3 regions of the Alteromonas sp. ABD4_190 genome follow, and region 2 is predicted to be linked to each of the others. Evidence: predicted binding sites of a transcription regulator. Region 2 holds the regulator's gene; each other region holds the start of a gene.
The links. Region 2 encodes LexA, which represses DNA repair genes until DNA is damaged. Its sites were predicted from a motif close to TACTGTATNNNNATACAGTA; they were not measured.
Positions count from the first base shown of each region.

Region 1: ACXAFM_RS09130 (recombinase RecA) is a predicted target of LexA. The motif match lies at 1,034-1,053, and genes of this name have one in related genera.
Region 3: dinB (DNA polymerase IV) is a predicted target of LexA. The motif match lies at 922-941, and genes of this name have one in related genera.

Region 1 covers NZ_JBSWWN010000001.1:2,073,179-2,075,384, forward strand. The annotation lists gene ACXAFM_RS09120 (DUF885 domain-containing protein) at 1-304, shown strand, start outside; gene ACXAFM_RS09125 (hypothetical protein) at 307-819, shown strand; gene ACXAFM_RS09130 (recombinase RecA) at 1,067-1,792, shown strand; gene ACXAFM_RS09135 (Y-family DNA polymerase) at 1,795-2,206, shown strand, end outside.
Region 2 covers NZ_JBSWWN010000001.1:2,196,004-2,198,209, reverse strand. The annotation lists gene coxB (cytochrome c oxidase subunit II) at 1-256, opposite strand, end outside; gene lexA (transcriptional repressor LexA) at 837-1,463, opposite strand; gene ACXAFM_RS09665 (hypothetical protein) at 1,576-2,206, opposite strand, start outside.
Region 3 covers NZ_JBSWWN010000001.1:2,799,567-2,801,772, forward strand. The annotation lists gene ACXAFM_RS12300 (FAD:protein FMN transferase) at 1-522, shown strand, start outside; gene nqrM ((Na+)-NQR maturation NqrM) at 532-765, shown strand; gene dinB (DNA polymerase IV) at 974-2,047, shown strand.

The DNA.
Region 1 (2,206 bases), 120 kb from region 2:
CGGTATGCACACGATGGGCTGGAGCCGTCAACAAGCGGTTGATTATATGATGGAAAACACCGCGCTTTCAGAACACAACGTAAATACTGAAATAGACCGCTATATTTCTTGGCCAGCGCAAGCTTTGTCTTACAAGATTGGTGAAATCAAAATTAAAGACCTTCGCAAGAAAGCAGAGAAAGCATTAGGCGAGCGTTTTGATGTGCGTAAATTCCACCGCGCCGTGTTAGAAAACGGCTCAGTTCCACTGTTTATCTTGGAGCAAAACATCAATACGTTTATAGAAGAACAAAAGGCAAAATAAACATGATCGTTGCATTTGGTGTTATTGGATTACTTATCCTGTTTTTAATTTACTTTGTGCTGCGAGCGCAGAATTTGCAAAAAGAGCTGGCGCTGTTGCGCCACTCGAATAAACAGACCAGTAACAAAGTTACGTATGCTTATCGCAATCTTGTTCTTGTTACAGATGCGTTGGAAAAAAACCTTACTGCGCGTATTGAAAGTGCCTATAAAAGCCGCCTTATCGACCAAACTCAATACAATGCGCTGCACCCGCTTATGCGCAACTTTTCAAGCATTATTATGGCTTGTTGTGAAAAAGGAATGTCTCTTGAAGAGTCTTTAAATAAAGCGTTGCAGAATGAAGAAGTAACGCTTGAGGAAATTCGTGAAGTGGTAAAGGCTCTACCTAGTAACGTTCGCATGGTGTGGGCAAAAAATACCGCAGATGGATTTATTGCTTTTTGCCAAGCCGTTACAGCAACCGTAAGCGGTACCGCAGCAAAATCACAAAAAGAACCATCATCACAAGAGTAACCTCTTGTTCTTATCCCCATGTTAGCGCCGATAAGGTGCTAACTGTATGACAGGGTCGCCTGCTTTACTATGTAGTAAGGCCAGCGACCCTAGCCATGTTCCTACTTTTTTAAAAGTTTAATCTTTTTACCTTTCCAAACTAATCAGTAAGTTAGCGCTTAAAACAACAAGTCAAAAACCTTTTGTCTTGAAAAGGGTTATTGCTGCACTATAATACTGTATAAAAATACAGTTTATTTTGAGTGCCATGAATAAATCGTTATCCGTGCTTAACAACCATCCGCATATTTGGCGGGCCAGAGATCAAAAGCAAAGTGAAGCTAAGTTTTCGCTGGGTTTTCCGCGTCTGGATAAAGCGCTTAACGGTGGCGTTGCCTCTACGGGGCTTGTACGTATTGCCTCACTAACCGGCGTGGGTGAGCTTTCACTATTTAAACGGGTTATTTGCCAGCACCGCATGCATAAACTGGTGGTGTTTATTAACCCTCCCGGGCTACTACAGTCGCCGTGGTTAGAAAATCTGGGACTTAAAGCGCAACAAGTGCTGGTAGTAAAAACAGGTGCAGAACAAGAATCATTATGGGCAGCAGAACAGTGCTTAAAAAGTACGGCTTGCCATTGCGTGGTGCTGTGGAGTAATGCTGTAAATCAAAAAGAAGCACGGCGCCTACAAGTTGCAGCAACGCATAATGATGCGCTGTGCTTGCTGTATACTCCACCGCAACAGCAGGCATTACAGACAAGCTTGCAGGCTGAAACGACAAGCCAAAACGACAGCTCATTGCCCATCACTTTAGATATTGCGCTACTTAGCAAACCCCACGCCTTGTCGGTGAATATACGCAAACAGCGTCATGGGTGGCCCAAAGATAACATTGTTATTTCTCATCAGTGGACCCCTGACAATCAGGCCATTAAATGGGCCATGGCACACAACACGCTTTCCGACAAGGCGCTACACTCTGTGAGCTAATAATGTTGTGGGCTTATATTTACTGCTATCAACTTACTTTAGACAGCCACATAAAAGCGGCTAAAACTAAACGTGCGCACAGGAAAGGGCCTGGAAACGAACCTAGAGACGAATCTAACGGAAGTTCTTCTTCATTACCGTCGAATACACCTATTGCTGTGTATTGCAGTAAAACAAACAAAATTACGCAGTGTAATGATATTGCGAAAAAAGAAGGCATTGAAATTGGCCATGGACTTGCCCAAGCCGCGGCGCTGTGCCCCTGCGTGCATATTCTGCCTTTCAGTGAAGAAGCCGAAAAGCATATGCTGACGCAGCTAGCCCATAGGCTGTACCCTCTTGCTTCTGACATCGTACTAGACAGCCACATTCATTCGAATGGCGTAAATGGCCTGGCAGTAAGGCTAGATAACC
Region 2 (2,206 bases):
GCTTGGCGCCACGGGACTTTCTATGTAGATACATTGAGGCGAACATCACGCCAAAAACTACAACCGCGATACCTACACAAATGAAGAACATCAGCATATGCAGGTCGTAAACCTGCCCGCTGATGTCGGTGGCACCGCGCCTTAAATTAAGTGAAGAGGCCTCTTCACTGACTTCTTGGGCAAGAAGCAAAGGGGAAAAAAGCAAAAACGGTATTGTCGAACACCATTTTGCGAAAACGGTCGTTAGTTGTTTCACTCAGCACCTCCGTAATAGCAAGACCAAAAACGCTGATTATTTTGCGCGATGCCCTACCAAATGGTTTGCGAACGATTGACCCATCACCTCAACTTGTAAAACAAATTTAGAGTCATTGTTATTATTTTGTTAATCTCTGTATAAGAATTGCGCAATAATGTCGTGCCGTCTAGTCTTTTCTATTAAAAATTTAACGAAGCGGTTAATTTTTAATCACTTCCGTGGCAGCCTTACGTTACATATTGGATGGAAAAAGAAATGAGCATGTATTAAGCGAGAATAAAATCAAACGTACATTTTGAACAACACAAAGGTTCTACTAGCAATCATTTGATTATAAAATCAACAACTAATAGGTTATTAATATTTATTTTCAAACAAACTTTAGAATAATGAATGCATATTCAGTAGTTCATTCACAGGCAAAATACGCGTAATACGCTTTCTGATAGTCATGGTTGGGTTCGCTTTTTAAAGGCGGGCTTAGTCACCCTAACTCCAGAAAACTGGTAGAAATAAAGCAATAAAAGGCATAAAAAAAGCGGCTAGTGCGCCGCTTTTCGTTGAAGGTGTTAAAACCTTACATCCAGTCCGCGTTTCTTATAACGCCTACTGCAATCCCCTCAATAGCAAAAGGTTCGTTGGCTAGGTCTACTCGAATAGGTGCGAATTCTTCGTTTTCGGCATGAAGTAATACTTCACGACCACGTTTTTCTAAACGCTTTACCGTAACATCTTCGTCTACACGTGCCACAACGACCTGGCCATTGTGAACATCGGTGGTGCGATGCACAGCAAGGAGATCGCCATCTAGAATACCGATGTCTTTCATACTCATGCCGTTAACACGCAGTAAAAAGTCTGCTTGAGGTTGAAACAGTGCAGGGTCTACCTTGTAGTGTGATTCTACGTGCTCTTGCGCCAAAATTGGCTCACCCGCCGCCACACGACCAATGAGAGGTAGGCCTTCTTCTTCAGGTACGTCATTTTCGAGAGGAATATTGAGTTTAATACCCCGAGAGGTACCCGGCAGAATTTCTATCACGCCTTTACGCGCCAAGGCTTTCAAATGTTCTTCTGCTGCGTTGGCAGAACGAAAACCAAGTTGACGAGCGATTTCCGCACGCGTAGGCGGCATCCCCGTTTCTTGCATGGTGGTTTTGATAAGTTCTAAAACTTCGGTTTGTCGAGCTGTGAGTGGGCGCATAAAAGACCTGTCTGTTCATACAGTTCCTGTAAGTATATACACCTAAAACTAAATAACAAGCACTTGCCGCGTCTTTTGCTACAAGCAATAGACAGCGACAAGTGTATTACCCTTATTTCACAAGAAGGGCCATGTTCGGATTACCTATTTGAAGCTCTACTTCGCCGGCATTGTTCTTTCGGGTACGCATACCATCGACATGATTAATGCCAATGGAAGGGCTACGCCAAATGACATGTCCATTGATATCTATTTCAGTGACTCGGTAAGCAACGTTGTCATAATATCCATACGATGAGTCATATTCTTCAGCTTGGTAAATGCCAAGTATTGATTGATTAGACGATGTCGTTGGAATAACGGCTATATTTTGAAGATCGAATGTAGGCGTTATGGCGTCTTTAAGTACTAAGGCGTCATTTGTTACGTCATAAATATTTATTCTATTGTAGTTTCTATCTAAGCATGCAAACTCAGAGGCGTCGTCGCCATCAGCATTAATTCTTATCAATTGACTACAAGAAACATCTAGTTCATTCAGTCCGACAAACTCGCCATCTTGCATTGTATAGAGCTTTAATGATTCATAGCCACTAACAGCAAAAAAGTGTTCGCCATTATTGGTGAGCTCAGCGACAGCATCAATTGAAAACTCATTGATGACAGAGTCAATGAGCACTTGGTTCTCAATATCGAATGCTTTGAGTCGATTGTTTTCAACAATGACCGCATCAACAAAATTA
Region 3 (2,206 bases), 600 kb from region 2:
ATGCTTTACGTCGATTTATCCACTATTGCCAAAGGTTTTGGCGTTGATGAAGTGGCAGAGATCCTTGAAAAGCACGGTATTGAAAACTACCTTGTGGAAATAGGCGGTGAAATGCGCGTTAAAGGAGAACGTGGCGACGGCAGCGAATGGCTGATAGCCATTGAAAAGCCAGTTACTACTGAACGCGCAGTTCAAAAAGTGGTGTCTATTGGTACTAACGCAGTGGCAACATCCGGTGATTATCGCAACTATTATGAAGAAGACGGTGTTCGTTATTCGCACCTTATCGACCCGACAACGGGTAAACCTATTTCGCATAATTTGGTGTCGGTAACCGTAGTTCACCCTTCATCTATGACGTCAGACGGTTTGGCTACGGCGTTTAATGTGATGGGATGGGAGCAAGCAAAAGCGGTTGCTGAGCAAGAACATCTTGCTGTATTCCTCATTCGTCGCACAGATGACGGATTTGAAGAGTATGCGTCACCAGAATTTGATAAACTGGTCACAGTTCATAATTAGGGGGTAGCAATGTCTACATTCATTCTTGCTTTTGGTTTCTTTCTAACAATGGTACTGGCTATGGCCGTGGGTTACCTATTTCAGAAAAAATCAATCTCTGGAAGCTGTGGTGGCTTAGGTGCACTAGGTATTGAAAAAGCCTGTGACTGTCCAGAACCGTGTGACCGTAAAAAGTCGCGCATGGAAAAAGAAGAAGCCCGCCAGAAAAAGCTAAACGAGTGGAAGCAAAATCAAATTTTGTAATGCTTAGTCTCTCGTTGGCTTAATATTTAAAAGCGCTGTTAGATTAAATCGACAGCGCTTTTTTGTTTTTTATCACAGCCTTCAAATATAAGTGCGAGCCATTACTTCGATTTAGAAGCCATGATTAGATAGTGTAATTCAGCACTATTAATAATATACTGTCTTTTTGTACAGTTTTACGTTGATAGCTATATAGCAAAGGCAGGTAATGCGAAAAATTATCCACGTCGACATGGATTGTTTTTACGCCGCAGTTGAAATGCGCGACAACCCAGCTTTGCGCAATATACCCATCGCTATTGGCGGCAGTGCCGACCGTCGCGGTGTTATCTCTACCTGTAATTATCCCGCCCGCAAATTTGGTGTACGTTCAGCTATGGCTACAGCGTATGCCCTGAAACTATGCCCAAACCTCACTCTAGTAAAAGGGCGCATGGATGTTTACGCTGCCGAGTCGCAAAAAATACGTAAGATTTTTGCTGACTATACCGACCTTATTGAGCCTCTATCATTAGACGAAGCCTACCTAGATGTTACCAACAGTGAGTTTTGTGGTGGCAGTGCTACATTAATAGCTGAAGAAATACGTGCTCGTATACAAAACGAACTAGGTCTTACCGCTTCAGCAGGAGTGGCGCCCTGTAAGTTTGTGGCAAAAGTAGCCAGTGATGAAAACAAGCCGGACGGCATTTGCGTTATCACTCCCGACAAACTCGATGAGTTTGTGCGCGACATGCCGCTAAAGAAAATCCCAGGCGTTGGCAAAGTGACTATGCAAAAGCTGCAGCGCATGGGCTTAAATACGTGCAACGATGTTCGTGAGTATCCTTTTGAGCGCATTCAAAAAGAGCTTGGAAAATTCGGCAGTGTATTGTGGGAGCGTGCTCATGGGATTGATGGGCGTGAGCTATCCGTATCTCGTGAACGCAAGTCTATCGGCGTAGAACGCACGTTAAACGAAGATATACACACGTTCGATCAGTGCCTCGACTTTTTGCCGCACCTGTTTGAGAAGCTTCAGGAACGAATTGAAAATCATAAGAAGCGAACGGGCAAGCCTGTACGTATTCGCACCCAGGGAGTAAAGCTTAAGTTTAATGATTTCCAGCTAACCACGGTTGAACATCGCTGCGCAACTCTCAATGAAGCGTATTTTCGCACATTGATGCAGGAAGCTTTTGAACGGGCAACAGGGCGAGGTATCCGTCTTGTGGGTGTGCACATAGGGCTTGCGGCCGACCAATCGACTCAGCAATTGGTTTTGCCTTTTGAACAGATTTAGCTAAAGGTATCATGCATTTTTTAATGCTCGTGCGCTGCGGCCGCAATATAGTCACTTGTTATACTTAGTGCGGTGAAGTTGTGGGGCATACCGCTGATGCTATCTTGCGTTGCGAAAGCACAGACTAGTGGTTTGGCAGCCAAGGCATTTTATATGCGG